DNA from 2 places in the Exiguobacterium sp. s166 genome. Region 2 is predicted to be linked to the other one. Evidence: a T-box and tRNA genes for the amino acid it is inferred to sense, from the RefSeq annotation. Region 2 holds a T-box; the other holds one or more tRNA genes.

Region 1 (11,862 bases), on a different contig from region 2:
CCGTTTACGATCGTGAGCCCGGCCTTCCGTTCACCGCGGGCGGGTGTCCTTGCGTTGCTTGGTGCTACCCGTGAACCGGTTGAAGTCCATTCGTTTGAGCCGCGTTACTTACGTCTCACGGAAGCAGAAGCAAAATGGATTGAGGCACAACGTCATGACTAATGTCTCCGTTCGAAAAATGACGGTTATGGATGCACCTGGTGTGCATGCCGTGGAACTCGAATCTTTTGCGACACCGTGGACACTGGAATCATTCATTGCGGAGATGACACAAAATCCGAATGCGTATTACCTGGTCGCAGAGACGGATGAAATCATTGGATTCGCAGGGCTATGGCACATTGCTGATGAAGGCCATATCACGAACGTCGCCGTTAAACAAAAGGCACGTGGTCGTGGAATCGGTGAGACATTGCTGGTTGCGTTAATTGAACAAGCCAGACAATTAGGATTACGGGCGATGACGCTTGAAGTACGTGTATCGAATACACCGGCACGGACACTGTATGAGAAACTGGGCTTTTTATATGCCGGAACGAGAAAACGGTATTATCAAGATAATAATGAAGATGCAGCCATCTATTGGCTGGAGCTGGAAGGAGACGAGTGATGACACAGCCGTTGATATTAGCCATTGAATCAAGTTGTGATGAGACAGCTGCGGCTGTCGTCCGCGGAGGAACAGACGTCTTATCGAATGTCGTATCTTCCCAAATTGAAAGCCATAAACGTTTTGGAGGAGTTGTCCCGGAAGTCGCATCCCGTCATCATGTGGAACGCATCACGTATGTCATTGACGATGCGTTAACGGAAGCCGGTGTCACGATGGATGACATCGATGCGATTGCCGTTACGGAAGGACCCGGTCTTGTCGGTGCATTACTCGTCGGTGTCAGTGCAGCAAAAGCGTTGGCATTCGCACACAGTAAGCCGCTTCTCGGTGTCCATCACATCGCCGGTCACATCTATGCCAACCGTTTGGAACAAGAGCTCCACTTTCCTCTCGTCTGCTTGATTGCATCCGGCGGACATACAGAATTGATTTACATGCCGGAAGACGGCGTGTATGAAGTCATCGGTGAAACCCGGGATGATGCGGCGGGAGAAGCCTATGATAAAGTAGCACGGACGTTAAAACTTCCTTATCCCGGCGGTCCCCGGATTGATCAACTGGCGCAAACCGGTCAGGACACATTCCATTTCCCGCGGATTTGGCTCGAGAAAGAGTCGTATGACTTCAGCTTCAGCGGACTCAAATCTTCTGTCATCAATGCGGTTCATAACGCCGAACAACGCGGCGAAGTAATCATTCCGGAAGACTTGGCTGCCAGTTTTCAGGCGAGCGTCGTCGAAGTGCTTGTTACGAAAGCAATCCGTGCCGTTAAGGAAAAGGGCGGCAAACAGTTGCTTGTTGCGGGTGGCGTCGCCGCCAACCGCGGACTGCGGGCAGGATTGACGGAAGCCTGTTCACGTGAAGGCATCGAGCTGGTCATTCCGCCGATGCATTTATGCGGTGACAATGCCGCGATGATTGGAGCGGCAGCGATTCACCCTTACCGGGCAGGCCGCCAATCGACACTTGCCATGAATGCCGAACCTGGGCTAGATTTAAAGTAAGGAATTCGAAAGACATGGGGGAAAAATGGAATGAAAAAAGTCATCATCGTGTTATTAGGTGTACTTGTCATTGTCGCAATCGGCTTACAGATTCGTGAAATCGTCAATGCTTATCAAATCGCCTATAAAGAAGAGCTTGTCCCTGATAAAAAGGCGGTCGAGACGAATACGAAGCAAAAGCCGTTGTATGAAATCGGTCGTGCGGAAGGTGAAAAGACACGGATTGAAAAACTGTACGCCTTTGATCAAACCGTCGATGGCGAGCTGAAGAATGTTGTGATTGTCGACCGGAAGTATGGTTTGACGAACAAAGCGAGTGATGACTTCTTTATGATTGCACCGGGAAAACCGGCAACCGGACAGGAGAAAAAATCATTCCAACCGATGATTGATCGTCTCGATGGACAGCAGGTTCAGGCGGAAGTCATCTCAAAACACCAGGTCGTTGCCAATGAAAACAATAAAAAACGGACGTTGACGTTGTATAAAGTGTTCTATAAAGATACCGACCAAAAAGAATACCTGTTCTTTATCGAAAAAGACGGTGGACTGAAGCTTGATCTCTTCAAAAAAGGCTACTCACGTCTGTCTAATTATTAAATGAAAAGCGATGTTCACCTGGGTCTAGGTAAACATCGCTTTTTTCATTTCCATTCCAGCAAGCCGGTTAGATCATCATAAATACTGTCCGGATCAAGATTCAATTCTTCGACGGGCAGACCCGACCGGTTGATCCAGGCTGTCCGAAAACCAAAACTTTTAGCGCCGGTAATGTCCCAGCCGTTCGACGACATGAACAGGATTTCTTCCCGTTTGAGACCTAACGTATTGAGCGCATGCATGTAAGAAGCCGGTGTCGGCTTATACTGTTTAATGTCATCCACACTGATGATGTGATTAAACCGTCCGGAGAGACCAGACTGTTCAATCAATGGATCAAGCATATCGTGGGAACCGTTTGAGAAGACAGCCAGTTGTTTATCACTCATCTGCTCTAAGACGGAATCGACTTCCGGATAATGATCGAGCTTTAAATAGACTTCCATCAAGGCGGCAATGTTTTCTTCCGTGACGTGTAGCTTCAGTTGCAGTAAGGCATAACGGAGTGCATCGCGCGTCACTTGGCTGAACGGGACGTACTGGCCGTTCAACTGACGTAAGAAGGAATATTCCAGCTGTTTTTGACGCCAGGCCTGGCTGATGGCTTCGCCGTGCTCCGGGTAGAGTTCCTCTGCTTTGACTTTGACGGAGTGGACATCAAACAATGTACCGTAGACATCGAAGACCAGTGCTTTAATCGGTTGTGTCATGTTAATCACCTTTCTGAGTTACACGTTATCTGTATCTAGTTCCCGAAAACAGTCTCAGCTGAAACGCATATTCCAAAAGCCGCTAAAAGCGTAACTCGAGTAGGATTCGGGAACGGAATAGAGAAGACAAAAGTTATTTGGAAAAGACAGGAGATGTTTTTTTGACACGTCAGCAGCAAATATTCCGGATTTTGTTCCTTATCCTCATCGTGGGCGGTCTGATCTGGTTCAGCCGTTCCTATCTCAAGCTCAGTCCGACAGATATTAAGGGCTGGATTTTATCGTTCGGGATGTGGGCGCCGATTCTGTATATTTTACTTTATACGATTCGTCCGCTGATTTTCTTCCCGGCATCCGTCCTGTCAATCACAGGTGGTCTTGCGTTTGGTGCCTGGCTCGGGACGCTGTACACGGTCATCGGAGCGACTCTCGGTGCTATCGTTGCTTTTTTAGTCGCGCAAAAGCTTGGAAACAGACTGATTAAGAAAAAGGAACAGGCGGGAAAAATCGAACAGATTCAGCAACAGCTCGAAAAGAACGGATTCATCTATGTGTTGATCTTCCGTCTGTTGCCAATCTTCAACTTCGATTTGATCAGCTATGCCGCCGGACTATCGAAAGTCCGGTTGCTGTCCTTTTTCCTCGCGACGTTGCTCGGAATCATCCCCGGGACATTTGCCTATAACTTTTTAGGCAGCAGCATCGTCTCGAAGGATCCGCAACTCATCATCGGTGCGATTGTCGTCTTTCTTGTGTTGACGATTGTTCCTTGGTATCTCCAAAAACGCTGGAAAACAAAAAAGAACCTTGGCTGAAGTCGAGGTTCTTTCCGGTTAAGCGTGAAGCCGTTGTGCCCGGACAAAAAATTCATTCGCGAACGTACGACAGGCGGCTTGTTTCTCGGGTGTATCGGGATCAAACTCAATCTTCAGCCCAGGGACGACGATCGTCGCGCCGGCAGATGCAAGCGTCTGTTCCAATGTATCGACGGCTGCACAGTATTTAGGATAATCCAAGTCGCCGGAGCCAAAGGCAGCAGCGGCTAAGCCGTTTAACGTACTTTCCCCCAACTCGTCGACGAAATCTTCAGCTTCGTATGGCAAATCACCGTCTCCCCATGTATACGAGCCGAGTAGCACGGCATCATACTGAGAGAAGTCAGATGGATATAACTGATCAAGCTCTTGTATATGAACCGTACAGCCCTTGCGTTCGAGTTCCGCCCGCAAAAGGTGCACGATATCTTCTGTATTGCCGGACATGCTGACAAAACCAATCATGATGTTCATCTGAATCATCCTTTCTCCAAAACATGAACATCTTTAGTTTAATTGATAATCGTTCTCAATACAAACGGAAATAAAAGCCTCTCCCAAATGGAGAGACTTTTCATGTCAGTCTTGGAGCTCGGCCCATTCTTCGATTGAACGAATGACAGGTTCAAGCTGACGACCTTTGTCAGTCAAACTGTATTGAATTTTAATCGGACGTTCCGGAATGACGGTCCGGATGACAATACCTTCCGCCTCAAGTTCCTTCATGCGCTCCGTCAGCATACGACCAGATAACTCTGGAATCGCATCTTGAATTTCGTTGAAACGACAGGTCTTCGTCATGAGATGACGTAAAATCAAGCCCGTCCACTTCTTGCCCAAAATTTCAAAGGCATGTTCGACTTTCGGACAAAGGGCAGTCGGAATCAATGTTTCTTCCATCAGCACTCATCCTTTCTATAGTCTTAGTATACCCACTCTGATTCAAAATTACGAATTATTTTACTTAAAGTAATAAAATAAACAAAAACAAATCTGTTTACTTTTAGTAAGTGTTAGTTTATAGTCGTATTTAGGTTACTAAAAGTAATTAAAAAACATTAAGTAAAAGGAGTTTTGATCAAGATGATGGATTTAGGATTATTTCTTATTCGATTGGTGATTGGATTAACATTTGCAGCACACGGGACACAAAAATTGTTTGGCTGGTTCGGCGGGCACGGGATTGCAGGGACGGGCGGCTGGTTCGAATCGATCGGGATGAAACCGGGTAAAATGCTTGCGCTTACGGCAGGACTGGCAGAACTGATTGGTGGTTTACTATTTGCCGGTGGATTGTTCTTATGGTTCGCGGCAGCACTGATTATCGGGTCGATGCTCGTTGCAATCATCAAGGTGCACGGGCAAAATGGTTACTGGGTGACACAGAACGGGTACGAATATAACATGGCACTGATCGTCATCGCCCTTGGCGTCGCCTTGATTGGTGCCGGAGACTATTCACTCGCAGCCATGCTCGGGTGATCAGAGAAAGCGGGTAAAAAGATGAAGTTTGATGCACAGTCACTCAGTCCAAAAGAAAACTATAAATTGTTGATCGGGAGTATCATCCCGAGACCGATTGCCTTTGTCACGACGAAAGGAGCGGACGGAACGGTCAATGCCGCCCCGTTTTCCTTCTTCACCGTCGCTTCGAGCCATCCGCCGCAACTGTTGATTGCCGTCCAAAAGACGGATCAGGGCGAAAAAGACACCGCTAAAAATATTTTGTTGAATAAAGAGTTCGTTATCCATATCGTCAGTGAAGAGATTGTCGAAGCCGTCAATGAAACGGCAGCACCTCTTGCTTACGGGGAAAGTGAATTGAACCGGACGAATCTTACGCTGATCGACAGCGATTTGATTGATGTCCCGGCGGTCGCGGAAGCGAAAATCCGGTTTGAGCTGAAACTGTCACAACACATTGAACTGGAAACAGCTGACTTATTAATCGGCGAAGTCATCCGGTATCATGTCGCGGATGAACTCGAGGAGTCGTTCCGGATTGATGCCGACGGTTTAAAAGCAATTGCCCGTCTTGCCGGCAATGATTATGCGAAAATCGGTGATATCTTCACAATTACCCGTCCAACGAAATAAGATAAAGTCATGCCAAATAGACGAGGGAAGCAGATTCGATGTCTGCTTCCCTCGTCTATTTTTTGTTGCTTACTCCATGTTATGGCGTTTACTGTACTGGAAACCGTCGAGTAGATAAAACAGGACGGCGAGCGCCCAAATCCCGACACAGCTGATTAAAAAGGCCGCTAATGGGGAGACGGCACCGTAATACATGATGATCATCGGATCATTCAGTTCGACGAACGACTGAATCGTCAGCAACGTGCAGATCAGACCGGATAATAAACTGATGAACAGTCCGCTCCATGTCTGAATGACAAGACCGATCATACAGGAAATCAGGATAAACAACGGATAAACGGCATTAAACGCATCCGGACGAATGAAAGCCGAGACGTAGTCCGCATACATCGGAACGAAGTAGAGGACACCGGACAATAGTCCTTGGATCAGATTGATCAGATAACTTTTCGAGCGCATCAGTGGAACGACTCCCACTGTTCCATCAAATCAAGCAAGTCGACATCAATCTGATCGCGTTCTGCCGAAAGGGCGGTCGCTTTCGGAATATCATTAAAGACTTCCGGTTCGCACAACAACTGTTCGATTTCGACCGACCGGTTCTCCAACCGTTCAATTTCTTGTTCGAGCTTCTCCAGCTGTTGTTTCTTTTTGCGCGCTTCTTTTTGCGCCTCTTTATCAATCGTCTTCGTCGAAGCGACTTTGATCGCTTTCGCTTCTTCTGCTTCGAGGCGGGCGATTTCTTCCTTCTCGGCTTTTTTCTCCATATAATACGAGTAGTCACCGAGGTAATCGGTCACGCCGTCTGTACTCATCTCGATGACACGTGTCGCGACGCGGTCGATGAAGTAACGGTCGTGGGAGACGAACAGTAACGTGCCTTCGTAATCGACAAGTGCATTTTCGAGGACCATTTTCGAATCAAGATCCAGGTGGTTCGTCGGCTCATCCAGCACAAGCAGATTCGTTTTCCGTAACTTCAGCTTCGCGAGCGCCAGACGTCCGCGTTCACCGCCCGACAATTCATGGACGAGCTTGAAGACATCATCGCCGCTGAACAGGAACTGCCCGAGAACGGACCGGACTTCCTGTTCGCGCATCAACGGCCATTCGTTCCAAATTTCATCAATGACCCGATTGCGGTCGTTCAGTTCCGCCTGCTCCTGATCGTAGTAGCCAATCGAGACGCCAGTACCGAAACGATAGTCACCGAACAGCGGTTTCAGACGGCCGACAAGCACTTTCAGTAACGTCGACTTGCCGATTCCGTTTGGTCCGACAAGCGCCAGTGATTCCGCACGTTGCAGCCGGAACGTAATGTTTTTCGAGACGGCTTCTTCGTAGCCGACAGCGAGTTGATTGACCTGCAGCACATCATTGCCGCTCTGCTTTTCAATCGGGAATGACAGAACCGTACTGCGTTCGTCACCGTCCGGACGGTCGATCCGGTCGACTTTTTCGAGACGCTTGCGGACACTTTGCGCCCGTTTCGTCGTCGTCGCACGGGCGATGTTACGCTGGATGAAGTCCTGCATCTTCGCGATGTCTTCCTGCTGCTGTTCGAACTGTTTCATTTCCTGTTCGTACAGTGCCGCTTTTTGTTCGAGATACTTCGTATAGTTGCCTGTGAATTTCCGCGACACGTTCCGGGACAATTCATAGACGACGTTGACGACTTGATCGAGGAAATAGCGGTCATGGGAAACGATCAGGACAGCACCACGGTAACCGGACAGGTAGCTTTCGAGCCAGGACAACGTATCGATGTCGAGGTGATTGGTCGGCTCATCGAGAATCAACAGTTCCGGTGCCTGGAGTAACATCTTCGCCAGGGCAATCCGGGTCCGCTGTCCACCGGAAAGCGTCTGAATCCGGCGGGAATAATCGTCCGGATAAAAACGCATCCCGTGTAAGACAGAGCGGATGTTGGCTTCGAACTGATAGCCGCCGGCTTCCGAGAAGTCGTGTTGCGCTTGATCGTACGTTTTCAGGAGACGGTCATAGGCAGTCGGATCATTTAAAATGTGCTCCATGCCCATTTCGATTTCCATCCGACGAAGCGCCCGTTCCTGATCCTGCAGATGCTCAAAGACGGTCAGCATCTCGTTCCAAATCGATTCGTTCGACTCGAGTCCGCTGTCCTGCGCGAGATAACCAATCCGGACTTCCTTGCTTTTCATGATCTCCCCCGAGTCATGTGACAGCTCCCCGGCGATGATTTTTAAAAGTGTCGATTTTCCGGCACCGTTTCGTCCGACGAGGGCAATCCGGTCCCGTTCCTGTACTTCGAGTTTAATATTGTCTAAAATCGGCTCTACGCCGAATGATTTTGAGAGTTGGTTTACTTGTAAGAGAATCATATCCATCCATCCTTCCACCCTTTAGTCTATCACGAAAAATCCTGCCGAATATAATATTTGTTACTCTATGTGAAGTGGTTTACAATCAAGGAGAGTAGAATTCTTTGCATTGATTTGGGTGCCACGTCAGAACGTGGCCGAAGGGGGAACTGCAGTATGAATGGGCCAGACACAAAAATACCACAAGCAACGGCGAAACGACTGCCGTTATATTATCGTTTTATCCAAAGTCTCTATAACTCCGGCAAGCTGCGCGTCTCGTCAGCAGAGCTCAGCGAAGCGGTCAAAGTCGACTCTGCGACGATCCGTCGTGACTTTTCCTACTTTGGGGCGTTAGGGAAAAAAGGGTACGGTTATAACGTTCAACATTTGTTAACATTTTTCCGAAAGACACTCAACCAAGACGAGGTCACGAATGTCGCCTTAATCGGGGTCGGACATCTCGGAACAGCGTTTGCAAATTATAACTTTTTAAAGAATAATAGTACTCGTATCGTCATCGCGTTTGACGCCGATGAAGACAAGGTCGGAACAACGACGCAGGACGTTCCGATTTATCACGTCTCGGATATGAAAGAACAAATCAAAGCGAACCATGTCGATGTCGCCATCTTGACGGTACCGTCGCAGTTCGCGCAGTCAGTAGCGGATGAGTTAGTTGAGTACGGTGTGACCGGCATTCTGAACTTTACACCGGCCCGGTTGAATGTCCCGGCCCACGTCCGGGTGCATCACATCGATCTGTCAATCGAGCTGCAGTCGCTCGTCTATTTCATGAAGCATTATTCGCAATCAGCTGAAGGAGTGAAATCATAATGGAAAACTTAATCCCGTTAACACTTGGTATTGGACCGGCAAGCATCGCCTTGATCGGTGTCGTCGCCCTCATTATCTTCGGACCGAAGAAATTACCGGAACTCGGCCGCGCGGCCGGTCAAACGTTAAAAGAGTTCAAGAGTGCGACACACGGCATCATGGAAGATGATAAGGATAAAAAGGACGAAATGAAAGAGAAGTGAGTGAATCATGGCGATCGATCAAGAACAGAGTGTGACATCGCACTTAGATGAACTGCGTAAGCGGATCATCTGGTCGCTCATCATCGTGGTAGTCATGTTTATCGCAGCCTTTCCGCTCGTCCGGCCGCTCGTCCGTTTCTTACAGGCCGACTTAAAGGAACTCGGAATCGGTTTAAATGCGTTTAACGTCGTTGATCCATTGATGTTATATCTGAATCTTGCGTTCATCATCGCAATCGTCTTGGCGTCCCCGTTTTGGATGTATCAGCTTTGGGCGTTCATCCGTCCCGGTCTGCACGATCAAGAACAAAAAGCGACGTTGACGTACATTCCCGTGACGTTTTTCTTATTCCTCGCGGGCGTTTCCTTTTCTTATTTTTGGCTGTTGCCGTTTTTACTTGAAGTATCAACGGAACTCGGACAAGAGCTTGGGATTGAACAGGTCATCGGTGTCGAGAACTATTTCAGTTTCCTGATCCGGTTGACGATTCCGTTTGGTCTGTTGTTCCAGTTACCAGTCGTGACGATGTTTTTGACACGGCTCGGACTCGTAACGCCGTTCTTCATGCGGAAGAATCGGAAGTATGCGTATTTTGCGTTGTTCGTGATCGCGGCGTTGATCTCACCGCCCGACATTACGTCGCATTTGATGATTTCTGTTCCTTTGTTCATCCTCTATGAAATCAGTATCATCATCTCGGCACGGACGTATAAAAAAGTGCTGATCCTGGAGCAACAGGCTGAACTCGAACGACAGGCAGATATGATGCGTGAATTGAACAAATAACGGAAGATTCTCCTTTGCCGGTAAGGTGAGGGAGATTTTTTTGTAAGCGGTCTAATTTTATATTGAAAAAATGAACAGCAATGGGTATACTCATTATAGAAACACACGGGGGCTTAGCTCAGCTGGGAGAGCGTTTGGCTGGCAGCCAAAAGGTCGTCGGTTCGAGCCCGATAGTCTCCATATTGCTTTACCTGCCGAAACCTTGGGAAACCAAGGTTTTTTTTGTCCTTTTTTATTCACCTGTAAGAAATAGATAAGGGAATATAAGGATTTATTCATTTTGTGATGTAATAAACAAACAAATATTTTTAAAAAGCACCAAATTTAAATTGTATATTAAGCGAAAGTTAATTAAACTAAAAATACAGAATTTTCGTTTAATACGTTTTTGCTCCACATTACATTTTTGGAAAAGAGGAAAAGGAATGAAGAAAAAGAAGATTGCTCTGATGGCGGCTGCCCTCATGACATCTTCCAGCCTAGTTCATGCTGAGGGACACGTGTCATCACAAAAAGTGGATGTACAAAAGCCACAAGCACTCTCACTGAAAAAAGCGGGTCAAGAAAAGTCATACAGTCAAAACGAAAAAGTACGGATTGTCGTCGAGCTCGATCAAAAAGCAGCGATTGAACACGCGCAGGCACAAAATAAGCGTTACAGCACGTTAAGCAACACGGAAAAAATTATTCTTAAGAATCAAATCGTCAACAAACAGAAGGAAGTCAAAGCGGCAATTGCCCAAAAAGACATTTCTGTTTCGTATAAAGAAAGCTTCACGACCGTATTGAACGGGTTCAGCGGGGAAGTCAAATATGGTAAAATCAAGGAACTGAAAAAATTAAGCGGGGTCAAAAACGTACATATCGCACACGAATATGCGCGTCCGGAAGTCGAAAAGGGCGCAACACCAAACATGTTACATAGTAAAGACATGGTCAATGCGAAGCAGACATGGCAGGACTACGGCTATAAAGGGGAAGGAACGATCGTTGCCGTCATCGATACGGGAATCGATCCGACGCACAAGGACATGGTCCTCAGTCCGGAGACGAAAGTCGATTTGACGTCGTCAAAAGTCGAAAGCTTTAAATCGTCAAAAGGTTTAAAAGGAAACTACTTCACGGAAAAAGTACCGTACGGCTATAACTATGCGGATCATGACAGCGAAATCCGTGATCTTGGGCCAGGCGCTTCGATGCACGGGATGCACGTCGCCGGTACAGTGGGTGCCAACGGCGATGAAACGAACGGTGGAATCAAAGGGGTTGCACCGGAAACACAACTCCTCGCGATGAAGGTCTTCGGCAATGATCCAGGGATGCCGTCGACATTCAGTGATATCTATATCAAAGCGATTGATGATGCGATTGCGCTAGGAGCAGACGTCATCAACATGAGTCTTGGTTCAACGGCATCCTTCGTCCAAAAAGATGATCCGGAACAAAAAGCAATCGTCAATGCGATGAACAACGGTATTTTATGTGCAATTTCAGCCGGGAACTCGGCATTCGCCGGAAGCGGCGCCGGAAACCCGTACGCGTCGAATCCAGACGTCGGTGTCGTCGGCTCGCCGGGCTTAATCAGCGAATCGCTGCAAGTCGCGTCGGTTGAAAACACACAGCTGACACTCGAAGGAATGGCATTGACGGTCGACGGGCAGGACGCAGGTTACCTCGCTTATCAGAAACAAGACTCGCCGAATCCGATTGCGGTCTTTGATAAAGAGAAGATGGATGTCGTCTATGTTGGTGACGGCAGTGAACCGAACTATGCCGGCAAAGACGTCAAGGATAAAGTCGTCTTCGTCGTCCGGAACGGCAGCTTCAACTACGGCATGATTCAAGCGGAAGCCG
Region 2 (11,862 bases):
ATACAGTTCGATGACATTTTGTTCCGTATCTTTAAAGTAAGCGGAGTACTCCTTATCATTCGATGTCTCCTGTTCATCCCATTCACGAATTTTGACATCAATTGAAGCAGTACGCAACAGATCAAGGGCTTCTTTGAATTCATTTTTCTCGACATAAAAGGCGCAATGGACATGGACTCCGCCTTCATCGTACAAGCTGTCCCACTCTGTGACAGGAAGGTGTTTGACTGTCCGTTCTTCCATTGTAAAGTCACGTTTGAGCCAAAGGCCGAGACGGGTGTTTCCGCCAATGTACAACCACGTTGCCCAAACGCCGTCCTGCTTTTCCTGTTCATGACTCGGCTCGGCATCTTCCGGTGCCCACTGTTCAACAATCGGAATACCAAGCGTCCCGTTCCAAAAGGCAACAGCCCGTTCCATATCTTCCACTTCCAGCACTAATTCACACAATCCGGCAACTGGCAATCGTCCCATGATTTGTTCCTCCATTCAATTATTGATTCAAGAAATGTTTCCCTCATTTAAAATCCCTTAAACGAATGCTATGATTGGAACAGCGTAATGGAGTTCAGACAGAAAGCAGGTGGAGTGATGGAGCACCCCCATCAAGTAGTCGGCCGCATTAAACGTGTGCTTTTTTCCTCCGAAGAAGAAGCCCATTCCATCGTTTTGATGGCAATTAAAGAAAAGAACTTTGAATTAAAAGAAACAGAACTCGTCGTCACAGGAACCGGTGTCGGAATCGAACTCGGCGGAACGTATCAAGCATTCGGACGATTGATTGATCATCCGCGATTCGGTAAACAACTAAAAGCAGAGTTGATCCGCCGGTCGGTTCCGATGACGAAACACGCAGCCGTCCGTTTTTTGACGAACGGTTCGTTTACCGGCATTGGTCCGAAAACAGCGAAAAACATCGTCGATGCTCTTGGTGAAGATGCAATCGATATCATCTTAAAAGACAGCAAGGCACTTGACCGTGTCCCTGGACTGAAACAAAAACAGGCCGATGTCATCTTCAGCCGACTCGCAACCCTATACGGTGTTGATCAATTGATGCTTTTTTTAGCCCCGTTTGATGTTACTCCGAAACTCGCGGCGAAGATTTATGCGGCATATGAAGGAGACGCGATGGCGAGAATTCGGGAAAATCCTTATTCTTTAATGTACGAAGTCAGTGGCATCGGTTTTAAGACAGCCGATCAAATCGCCTCGCATCTGGGGCTTATCGGCTTGCATCCGGAACGGGTCGCAGCCTCCATCATGCATATACTCGAACAGGAGGCGGGAGAGGGGCATGCGTTTGCAACCGTCGAATCACTGTTGCAACGGGCACCCCGTCTACTCGGAGAAGATCCCGGCGAACGTCTCGAACAAGCCATCGAACTGTTGTTGAACGAAGATAAGGTCAAACTCGAAGAAGGCTGTTTGTATTTGCCGACGATTTTTTATGCGGAAGTCCGGGCGGCAAAGGAACTGGCCCGTGTCATGGCGAACGGAGCGGAGCAGGAAGTTGATGTCGCGACGATTCTGTCGGCCATCGGTCAGCTCGAAGAACGGTTCGGTATGGAATATGCAGTCCAACAACGGGAAGCCATCGAACTGGCGGTCAAAGCGCCGTTGATGGTCTTGACGGGTGGACCGGGTACCGGGAAGACGACCGTCATTAAAGGGATTTTGCACGCGCTTCAGGAAATTCATGATTGGCCGCTTGAAAAAAGTCAGGTCAAATCGGGTGAGGTCTATCCCTATGTCCTTGTTGCTCCAACCGGACGAGCGGCAAAACGCTTGTCGGAAGCGACGGATGTTCCGGCGATGACCATCCATCGTTTGTTAAAATATGACGGGTCAAATTTTCAATTGGACGAAGACCAACCGATCTCGGGCAAGGTTTTGATCATTGATGAATCATCGATGATAGATATCTACCTGTTATCGAGTTTGTTACGAGCGGTACCGAATGGCATGAAGATTTTATTTGTCGGCGATCGTGATCAACTGCCGTCGGTCGGACCGGGACAAGTCCTGGCCGACTTAATGGACACAGACGGAATTCCGGTCGTTCGGCTCAATGTCGTTCACCGGCAAGCCGAGGATTCCTCGATTCTTCGGCTGGCTCACGATTTGAAAAACCGGGTCACGTCAGCTGACTTGCTTGCTCCGTTATCTGACCGGCGATTTTATTCGCTCGCCCCGCAAGAGTCGTTACGCGGTATCGCCGCCTTCGCGGAAAAAGCACTGGCGAAAGGCTATTCGAAGTTTGACGTCCAAATCCTGGCGCCGACGTATCGTGGACAGGTAGGAATCGATGAACTGAACATCGTCCTGCAACAGGTCTATAATCCGGAAGCGCCCAAAAAACGGGAAGTCAAACAAGGGACACGAATTTACCGGAGTGGAGATAAAATTCTTCAGCTCGTCAATAATGCGGAAGAAAATGTCTATAACGGGGATATCGGCGAAATCGTCAACATCTTTTTTGCAAAGGAAAATGTCGACAAGGTGGACAAAATCATTGCCCGGTTCGATCAGACGGAAGTCGAATACAACCGGAGTGAGTGGGATCAATTCACACATGCGTATGCGATTACGATTCATAAAGCACAAGGGTCGGAGTTTCCGATTGTCCTGATGCCGGTCTTTTTCACCGGAGCCTTTAAACATTCCCGTAATCTCATCTATACGGCCGTCACACGGGCAAAAGCCAGTTTGTTGTTGTTCGGAGATCCCCGTGCCTTTTATAAAGCTTCCCAAGAGGAAGAACCACGCCGGCGGACCCGGCTGATTGAACGGCTCGGCGGTATGACAAAGACTTGACTGAATGCACCAGATAGGTAATAATCACGGTAGATGAATGGACGCAAAACGTTGATGGAAGATAAGTAAGTCGTAATCTTCATGACCAGAGAGAGATGGATCTGCTGCAACCATCTTCATGACGATTCGATTGAAGCTCCTTCCGGAGTCGAGTGCAAACACTTGCGGGTAATCTCCGTTAACGGATTTTTCGAGGTAAAGAGAGCACATGTCTTTACGAACGAGGGTGGTACCACGAAAGCGATGCTTTCGTCCCTTTTCAGGGATGAATGTATCGTTTTTTTGCGTTCAGGACAAATTAATCAATGGGGGTATTTTCGATGAAACCATTAAAACCGTTGACGGGTGCACAAATCCGTCAGATGTATCTCGACTTTTTCCAGTCTAAAGGACATGCAATCGAACCAAGCGCATCGCTCGTTCCAATCGAGGATCCAACATTACTGTGGATCAACTCGGGTGTCGCTACGTTAAAAAAATATTTTGATGGACGAGTCATTCCGCAAAATCCGCGGATTGTCAACGCGCAGAAATCGATCCGGACGAACGATATCGAAAATGTCGGAAAAACAGCACGTCACCATACATTCTTTGAAATGCTTGGAAACTTTTCTGTCGGCGACTACTTCCGTGAAGATGCAATCAAATGGGGCTGGGAACTCTTGACGAGTGACGAGTGGTACGGACTTGATCCGGACCGTCTTTCCGTGACGATTCATCCGGAAGACGACGCAGCACGTCAAATCTGGCTTGAACTCGGTGTGCCGGCTGAACGTATCATTCCGCTGGAAGATAACTTCTGGGAAATTGGTGAGGGTCCTTCAGGTCCGAACACAGAGATTTTCTTCGACCGCGGACCGGCTTTCGGCGACGATCCGAACGATTCTGAATTGTATCCGGGCGGCGAAAACGAACGGTATCTCGAAATCTGGAACATCGTGTTCAGTCAATATAATCATGATGGACACGGCAATTACACAGAATTACCGCGTAAAAACATCGATACCGGGATGGGTCTTGAGCGGATGGCGAGCGTCATGCAAGATGTGCCGACGAACTTTGACACGGACTTGTTCATGCCGATCATCCATAAGACAGAAGAACTCAGCGGTAAACTTTACCGTGAAGACACAAAACTGGATGTCGCGTTCAAAGTCATTGCTGATCACATCCGGACGGTTGCCTTTGCAATCGGAGACGGTGCGTTGCCTTCGAACGAAGGACGCGGTTATGTCTTACGCCGCCTGCTTCGTCGTGCTGTCCGTTATGCAAAAATGCTCGGAATCGAACGTCCGTTCATGTACGAGCTCGTTGATACAGTCGGTAGCGTCATGGTCGATTTCTATCCACAAGTTCCAGAAAAAGCAGATTTCATCAAACGTGTCATTAAAAACGAAGAAGAACGATTCCACGAGACGTTACATGATGGTCTTGCCATCTTAAACACCGTGGCACAAGCAGCGAAGAGTAACGGTGAACACGTCATCAGCGGAGAAGATGCCTTCCGTTTGTATGATACGTATGGTTTTCCACTCGAATTGACGGTTGAATATGCGGAAGATCATCAGATGTCTGTCGATGAAGAAGGATTTAAACGGGCAATGGATGAGCAACGGAAGCGTGCTCGTGCTGCCCGTGAAGACGGCGGTTCGATGCAACAACAATCAGAAGTGTTAGCAACGTTGACTGTTCCAAGCCAGTTCATCGGTTATACGGACCTTGAGACGGATGCTAAAATCATTGCTTTGTTGCATGATGGAGAACGAGTGACAGAAGTCGCTGCCGGCGAAGAAGCACAATTGTTGCTTGATATTACACCGTTTTATGCAGAAAGCGGTGGAGAAGTGGCGGACACAGGAACCATTACAGGTCCTGATTTCGTCCTTGATGTCAAAGATGTTCAAAAAGCACCGAACGGTCAAAACCTGCATACCGTTATTGTTCGGACGGGGATTGCTTTGGCAGATGCGACAGTTCATGCAACAGTCGAAGCGTCGTCACGTCAAGCCATCACAAAGAACCATACTGCAACCCACCTGTTGCACAAAGCATTAAAAGATACACTCGGGACACACGTCAACCAAGCTGGTTCACTCGTTTCGGCAGATCGTCTCCGGTTTGACTTCTCGCACTTCGGAGCAGTCACGGCTGAAGAATTGACAACTATCGAACAGGATGTCAACCAAGCAATCTGGGCATCACTTGCAGTCGACATTGAAGAGATGAACATTGCTGATGCGAAAGCAAAAGGTGCAATGGCTCTGTTTGGTGAAAAATACGGTGAGACGGTTCGTGTCGTTTCGGCTGGAACATATTCCATCGAATTATGCGGTGGAATCCATGTTCGAAACACGGCAGAAATCGGTCTGTTCAAGATTGTTTCCGAATCAGGAATCGGAGCTGGAACACGACGGATTGAAGCAGTCACAGGCGCTGGAGCATACCATGTGATGAACGGTCACCTGCAGACACTCGAGCAGGCAGCACGCGTACTGAAAACGAAGACGACTGAAGTACCGGGACGGATTGAAGCACTTCAAGTCCAGCTCCGCGAAACGGAACGTGCACACGAATCCCTACAAGCAAAACTGGCAAACATTGAAGCAGCATCATTGAAAGAGGATGTCGAGCAAATCAATGGAGTCCAAGTCCTTGCGAAGCAAGTCGACGTCTCAGATATGGATGCGCTTCGCGGTATGATGGATGAATTGAAGTCGAGTCTCGGTTCGGCAATCATCGTCCTCGGCAGCGCGCAGGGAGACAAAGTCAACCTCGTTGCAAGTGTCTCGAAAGACTTGATTGATCAAGGATACCATGCCGGTAAACTGATCAAGGAAGTAGCGACGCGTTGCGGCGGTGGCGGTGGCGGCCGCCCGGACATGGCACAGGCTGGCGGAAAAGATCCTGCAAAATTAAACGAAGCTCTTGCGTTTACTTCACATTACGTGCAATCACTGGCATAATAGAGAAGTAGTGTAAATGAAAGAGGTGATTAACGTGAGTCAGATGGATCAAACGATGAAATTTAATTTTCCAGAAGACGATAGCCAGGCGGCAACACGCGAAGTATTGCTGACGGTCTATCATGCTTTAGAAGAAAAAGGCTATCATCCGATCAACCAAATCGTCGGATATCTACTTTCCGGTGATCCTGCTTACATTCCTCGTCATAACGATGCACGTAATATGATCCGAAAGATTGAGCGTGATGAACTACTGGAAGAACTCGTGAAATCTTATCTATCGGAGAGTGGAGACAAAAAATGAAGCGTGCCATCGGACTTGATGTCGGTTCGAAGACGATCGGTGTTGCGGTGAGTGATTTGATGGGCTGGACAGCACAAGGCATCGAGACCATCAAATGGACAGAACCTGAATATCCGGTCGCCTTCAAGCGACTCGAGGCAATTATTAAGGAATACGGTGTCGAAATCATCGTCATCGGACATCCGAAAAACATGAATGGATCAATTGGTCCCAGAGCTGAGGCGAGTGAAGCGTTCGCGCGTGAAATCGAGACGCAGACAGGCCTTTCGACCGTTCTTGTCGACGAGAGATTGACGACGATGCAGGCAGAACGTATGCTGATCGATGCCGATGTCAGTCGAAAAAAACGGAAACAAGTCATCGATAAGATGGCAGCAGTCATGATCCTACAATCTTATTTGGATCGGGCAAATCGATAAGGAGGAAATGAGATGTCTGAAGAAAAACGGCAGTATCTCTTTCCTGATGAAGACGGTGGCGAACATCTTTTCGAAGAATGGTACCGTTATGTCAGTGAGCGAACCGGCAAGACCTATCTATTTCTCGAAATGATTGGTCATCCGGAAGAGGGCGCAGATGATTTGATCATTTGTGAAATCGACGAGTTTGGCGAAGGCGAAGATGATTTTGAATTGAGCCTGATTGATGAAAACGATGAGCAGACTTGGGATGAACTTGAGGCTGCATTAAAGGAGCGGATGAATGATGCAACAGAATGAACCTACACATTACGTAATTCCCGATGGAGAAGGTAATGAATTTAAATTTGCCGAGCGTTTACGGTATGAAAGCCCGCGCTCAAGCAAAACGTATATTTTCCTTGAGCCAGTCGGCGCGGATTATGATGAAGCAGAAGAAGTCGACATCTTTGTTTATGAGTTAGAAGAATATGGTGATGGTGATGATGACTTCAACCTAGTTCCGATCGCAGAAGACGATGCAGAAACTTGGGATGAAATTGAAGAAGTCTTTAATACATTAGAAGACGAGCTTGACTAAACCGACTCGTGTATAAGGTGGTGTCGTCAGAGCAGCAGCTCTTTCGATATCACCTTGTTTTAAGAGAAGAAGGAGGAACCGATGGAGAATGAATGGAAGAAAAATGCTGAAATCGAACAGAAACGTCGCCGGACATCGCGCCGGATTACGTTAATCATCCTTTCAGTATTATTCACGATTTTCTTAGTAGCAGGAGCAGCCATCTACATCTTTTTAAAGAGTTCACTCGAGCCGGTCAACGAAGAGGCGACGAAGTCCGTCAAAGTCGAAATTCCCTTAGGCGCCGGAACAAGTACGATTTCAAGCATTCTCAAGGAAAAAGATTTAATCGCGAACGAAACGATTTTCCGCTATTATGTCCGCTATAAGAATGAATCGTCATTCCAAGCCGGGACATACACATTGACGCAAGCGATGACACCGGATGAAATCATCAATGAGTTAAAGACCGGAACGATCATGAAAGCAGCAGATGTTAAAATTACGATCCCTGAAGGAATCACGATGGATCGTCAAATTGCCATCATTGCGAAAGCAACCGGTTTTAAAGCTGACTCGATCCGAAAATCATTGACGGATGAGGCGTATATCAAGACATTAATTGACAAGTATCCGATGTTAACGGATGAAGTGACAAAGCAGGGAGTCCTTTATTCACTCGAAGGATACCTTTTCCCGGCGACATACGAATTCGACAAAGGAAAAAGTATCAATCAAATTGCCGAAACGATGTTAGATGAGACGGAAAAGATTTATGATGAGAACACCGATGCGATTAAGAAATCAGGCATGACCTTCCATGAAGTGTTGAGTCTCGGATCGATGGTCGAGCGGGAAGCCGCAACACCAGACGATCGTCGTGAGATTGCCGGTGTCTTTACGAATCGCCTCAACGACGGGATGAAACTCCAATCGGATCCAACGGTCTGGTACGGTACAGGAGAGAATACAGCACTGACGACATTGAAGGATCTTGAGAACAATTCGAAATACAATACGTACAAGTATGAAGGTATTCCGATTGGTCCGATTTCAACGGTCAGTAAAGATTCAATTCTTGCCGTCCTTAATCCGAAAAAGACGAAATATGTTTATTTCTTTGCCCGACCACCAAGTGATAAAAATCCACGGGGGCAAATTCTTTATGAGGAAACCTATGAGGAACATCAACGAAATGTTGTGAAGTATAAACCGGAATGGGTCGAATACGAAGCAAGTAAAGAGCAATGAACAGGGGGTTGATCGGGAACGGTATGTTCGTTCCCGGTCAACCTGTTTATGCGCAGAAGGAGTGAATTCCGAATGAATGATTTTACAGCGTATGTCGAAGGGATGATTCGACCGCGTGATCCCTTGTTACAGGAAATGGAAGCATACGCGAAAGAGCACCATATTCCAATCATTGAACTGACGGGATCGGAAGTTTTGTTATCGTTGTTGACGTTACAACAACCGAAACGAATTCTTGAACTTGGAACAGCGATTGGTTACAGTGCGATTCGGATGGCTCGTGCCTTACCGGATGCCCGGATCACGACAGTAGAACGAAATGCGAAACGATACGCCGAAGCCAGGATGTTCATTGAACGATCAGACGTCGCGGACCGGATTGACATCGTTTTTGCTGATGCAGTAGAATTAGCCGAAACCCTTGAACAGCAGTTCGATGCCGTATTCATCGACGCAGCGAAAGGACAGTATAAAAAATTCTTTAACGGTTATGGGCGATTGGTGCCAATAGGCGGAGTTTTATATACGGATAACCTGTTTTTGCACGGAGATGTCCTTGAGACAGATCCGAAGACCTTTGACCGGAGAAGACGGCGCCTTGTCCGTCTGGTTAAAGAATTCACGGCATGGATGATGGAGCAAGATCAATATGATACGACGATTTTCCCACTTGGAGACGGTGTGTCCGTCAGTCGGAAAGTAAAGTCGGAATGAATGATGGAGGTACGAATTCAATGCAAAAACCGGTTGTAATTGGTGTGGCTGGAGGAACAGGTTCAGGAAAGACGACGGTCGCACGGTCACTTGTCGACGCGTTCCCGAGTGAATCCATCGTCATGATCGAGCAGGATGCTTACTATAAGGATCAAAGTGAATTATCGATGGAAGAGCGTTATCAAACAAACTATGATCACCCGTTTGCCTTTGATAACGATTTGCTGATTGAACACATTAAGGCACTGCGAGAAAATCAGGCGGTTGAAAAACCGGTCTATGATTACGTTGCGCACACACGGGCAACGGAGACGATTCCGCTTGATCCACGTGACGTCATCATCGTCGAAGGTATTTTAGCGCTTGAAGATGAACGTTTACGGGAATTGATGGATATTAAAGTCTTCGTGGATACAGATGCCGATGTTCGGATTCTGCGCCGGATGCAACGTGATATGAATGAACGGGGACGTTCGATTGATTCTGTCGTCGAGCAGTATACGAAAGTCGTCCGTCCGATGCATCTTCAGTTTTGTGAACCAACAAAACGATATGCTGACATCATTGTTCCCGAAGGTGGCGAAAACCACGTGGCAATCGATTTACTCGTCACGAAGATCCGGGCGATTCTCGATTATCGGTCTTCACTTGATCAAAGAGGATATTGATTCCAAAAAAGATGTGAATATACTATACTAGTGGAATAAAAAGGAGCGTGACAAAAATGGCAGAAAAACAGTATTACATGACGCTTGAAGGTAAAGCGAATGTTGAAAACGAATTAAACGAACTGAAGTCAGTCCGCCGTAAAGAAGTTGTCGAAAACATTAAGATTGCCCGTTCATTTGGTGACTTGTCGGAAAACGCGGAATATGATTCAGCGAAAGAAGAACAAGCAATGGTCGAAGGCCGGATTGCTCAATTGGAAGAGATGTTACGCAACGTCGCCATCATCTCGGAAGATGAGAAGGATATCTCGGTTGTTGGTATCGGGACAACAGTTACATTCTTGATCCTTGAAGACAATGAAGAAGAAACGTATACGATTGTTGGTAGTGCAGAAGCCGATCCGTTCACTGGGAAAATCTCGAACGAATCACCAATCGCTAAAAGTCTGTTCGGTCACAGCGTCGGTGAGCAAGTATCCGTTCAAGCACCCGGCGGAGATTTCGCTGTAAAAATTACATCAATCAAGTAAATAAGAACGGACAGCAGCCGGAGCAATCCGGTTTTCTGTTTGAACGGGGGGAAAAGACATGCCAATCGCAATCATCGGAGCGATGGAAGAAGAAGTAAACTTACTTCGAAATGAATTATCGGAACGAAAAGATACCGTCATTGCCAATTATCATTTTTATGAAGGATTGTTGAACAGTGTCCCGGTCGTTATCTTAAAATCCGGTATCGGAAAAGTAAATGCCGCAATCGGAACGACATTACTGCTTGATCATTTCAAGCCAAGTGCCGTCATCAATACCGGTTCAGCCGGCGGATTCAGAGCCGGTTTAAAAGTCGGTGATGTCGTTGTTTCGACGGAAGTCCGTCATCACGACGTCGACGTGACAGCGTTCGGTTACGAGTATGGTCAAGTACCGGGAATGCCGGCTGCCTATACAGCTGATCCAAAACTGATTGCAACAGCGGAAGCTGTCATTGAACGAATGGATGCGATTCGGGTCGTCCATGGTTTGATCGTGACAGGTGATTCGTTCATCCATGATACGGAGCGTTCAAATCTCATTAAAACGAACTTCCCGGATGTCGCGGCAGTTGAGATGGAAGCGGCACCGATTGCACAAGTTTGCCATCAGTTCGATGTTCCGTTCGTCGTGACACGTTCGATTTCTGACAGTGCCGATGAAGAAGCATCTCTGTCATTTGATGAATTCTTGGAGATTGCTTCGATTAATTCAGCGAAGATGGTCATGGAAGTCGTCCGCACATTAGCTGATTCAGAGTAATCTGGATTACGTGAAAGAAGGTCTCTCAACGGGAGACCTTCTTTTCTCTTTGACAAAATGTGTTTAACGCTTTATATTAGTACCAGATACTAATTTCAAAGGAGCAATCATATGAATATCGGAATTGTAGGACTCGGTACATCATTACCCGAACATCGGATGACAAATGATGATTTAGCAGCGACACTCGATACGAGTGATGAATGGATTCGGACACGTACAGGAATCGGCGCGCGACGGATTGCAGATGATGCAGTCGATGTCACTGATTTAGCGACGGAAGCAGCGGAAAAAGCATTAGCGGATGCTAACTTGACAGCAGACGACATCGGATTGATTGTTGTCGGAACGGCAACCGGACGTGCTTTCCCGTCAACTGCCTGTATCGTTCAGGAGCGGATCGGCGCACTCGGTGCGACAGCTTTTGATATTAGCGCAGCCTGTAGCGGATTCATTTTTGCCCTACAGACGGCTTCGAGTATGATGACGGCAACGGAATCGAAGCATGCACTGGTCATTGGTGCAGAGAAGATGTCCAGCATCGTTGACTGGTCAGACCGGTCGACAGCCATCTTGTTTGGTGATGGCGCTGGAGCGGTTGTCCTCGGTCCAACCGAGCAGCAAGGATTGAATGCCTTTGAACTTGGCACGGATGGCCGCGGAGCACATCTGTTATTTAAAAACCTGGATGGTCCGATTGAAATGAACGGTCGGGAAGTCTTTAAGTTCGCAGTCCGCAAGTTACCGGACATCGTGGAAAAAGTCATTCAAAAAGCGGACGGAACACTGGCCGAACTTGATTTACTGATTCCGCATCAAGCGAATTTACGGATTATTGATGCAGCACGTGAACGGCTTGGAATTGAAGAAGCGA

The links. The T-box of region 2 lies ahead of alaS (alanine--tRNA ligase). A T-box ahead of a tRNA ligase gene usually reads a tRNA of that ligase, here a tRNA-Ala.
Region 1: it encodes a tRNA-Ala, which carries the amino acid that the T-box ahead of alaS (alanine--tRNA ligase) is inferred to sense. The anticodon was not compared.

The regions. Positions count from the first base shown of each region.
Region 1 is NZ_JACSMU010000008.1:1,486-13,347, forward strand. Features, by position in the region: gene tsaB (tRNA (adenosine(37)-N6)-threonylcarbamoyltransferase complex dimerization subunit type 1 TsaB) at 1-162, shown strand, start outside; gene rimI (ribosomal protein S18-alanine N-acetyltransferase) at 155-610, shown strand; gene tsaD (tRNA (adenosine(37)-N6)-threonylcarbamoyltransferase complex transferase subunit TsaD) at 610-1,617, shown strand; gene KNP93_RS13865 (hypothetical protein) at 1,648-2,217, shown strand; gene KNP93_RS13870 (haloacid dehalogenase type II) at 2,262-2,927, opposite strand; gene KNP93_RS13875 (TVP38/TMEM64 family protein) at 3,089-3,742, shown strand; gene KNP93_RS13880 (flavodoxin) at 3,761-4,216, opposite strand; gene KNP93_RS13885 (winged helix-turn-helix transcriptional regulator) at 4,322-4,642, opposite strand; gene KNP93_RS13890 (DoxX family protein) at 4,826-5,224, shown strand; gene KNP93_RS13895 (flavin reductase family protein) at 5,246-5,839, shown strand; gene KNP93_RS13900 (hypothetical protein) at 5,909-6,301, opposite strand; gene KNP93_RS13905 (ABC-F family ATP-binding cassette domain-containing protein) at 6,301-8,202, opposite strand; gene KNP93_RS13910 (redox-sensing transcriptional repressor Rex) at 8,359-9,018, shown strand; gene KNP93_RS13915 (twin-arginine translocase TatA/TatE family subunit) at 9,018-9,221, shown strand; gene tatC (twin-arginine translocase subunit TatC) at 9,229-10,008, shown strand; tRNA gene KNP93_RS13925 (tRNA-Ala) at 10,116-10,188, shown strand; gene KNP93_RS13930 (S8 family serine peptidase) at 10,434-11,862, shown strand, end outside.
Region 2 is NZ_JACSMU010000001.1:307,315-319,176, reverse strand. Features, by position in the region: gene KNP93_RS01655 (VOC family protein) at 1-474, opposite strand, end outside; gene recD2 (SF1B family DNA helicase RecD2) at 592-2,817, shown strand; T-box leader at 2,860-3,077, shown strand; gene alaS (alanine--tRNA ligase) at 3,138-5,780, shown strand; gene KNP93_RS01640 (IreB family regulatory phosphoprotein) at 5,815-6,084, shown strand; gene ruvX (Holliday junction resolvase RuvX) at 6,081-6,503, shown strand; gene KNP93_RS01630 (DUF1292 domain-containing protein) at 6,516-6,803, shown strand; gene KNP93_RS01625 (DUF1292 domain-containing protein) at 6,787-7,083, shown strand; gene mltG (endolytic transglycosylase MltG) at 7,165-8,313, shown strand; gene KNP93_RS01615 (O-methyltransferase) at 8,386-9,027, shown strand; gene udk (uridine kinase) at 9,048-9,695, shown strand; gene greA (transcription elongation factor GreA) at 9,752-10,225, shown strand; gene mtnN (5'-methylthioadenosine/S-adenosylhomocysteine nucleosidase) at 10,284-10,988, shown strand; gene KNP93_RS01595 (beta-ketoacyl-ACP synthase III) at 11,100-11,862, shown strand, end outside.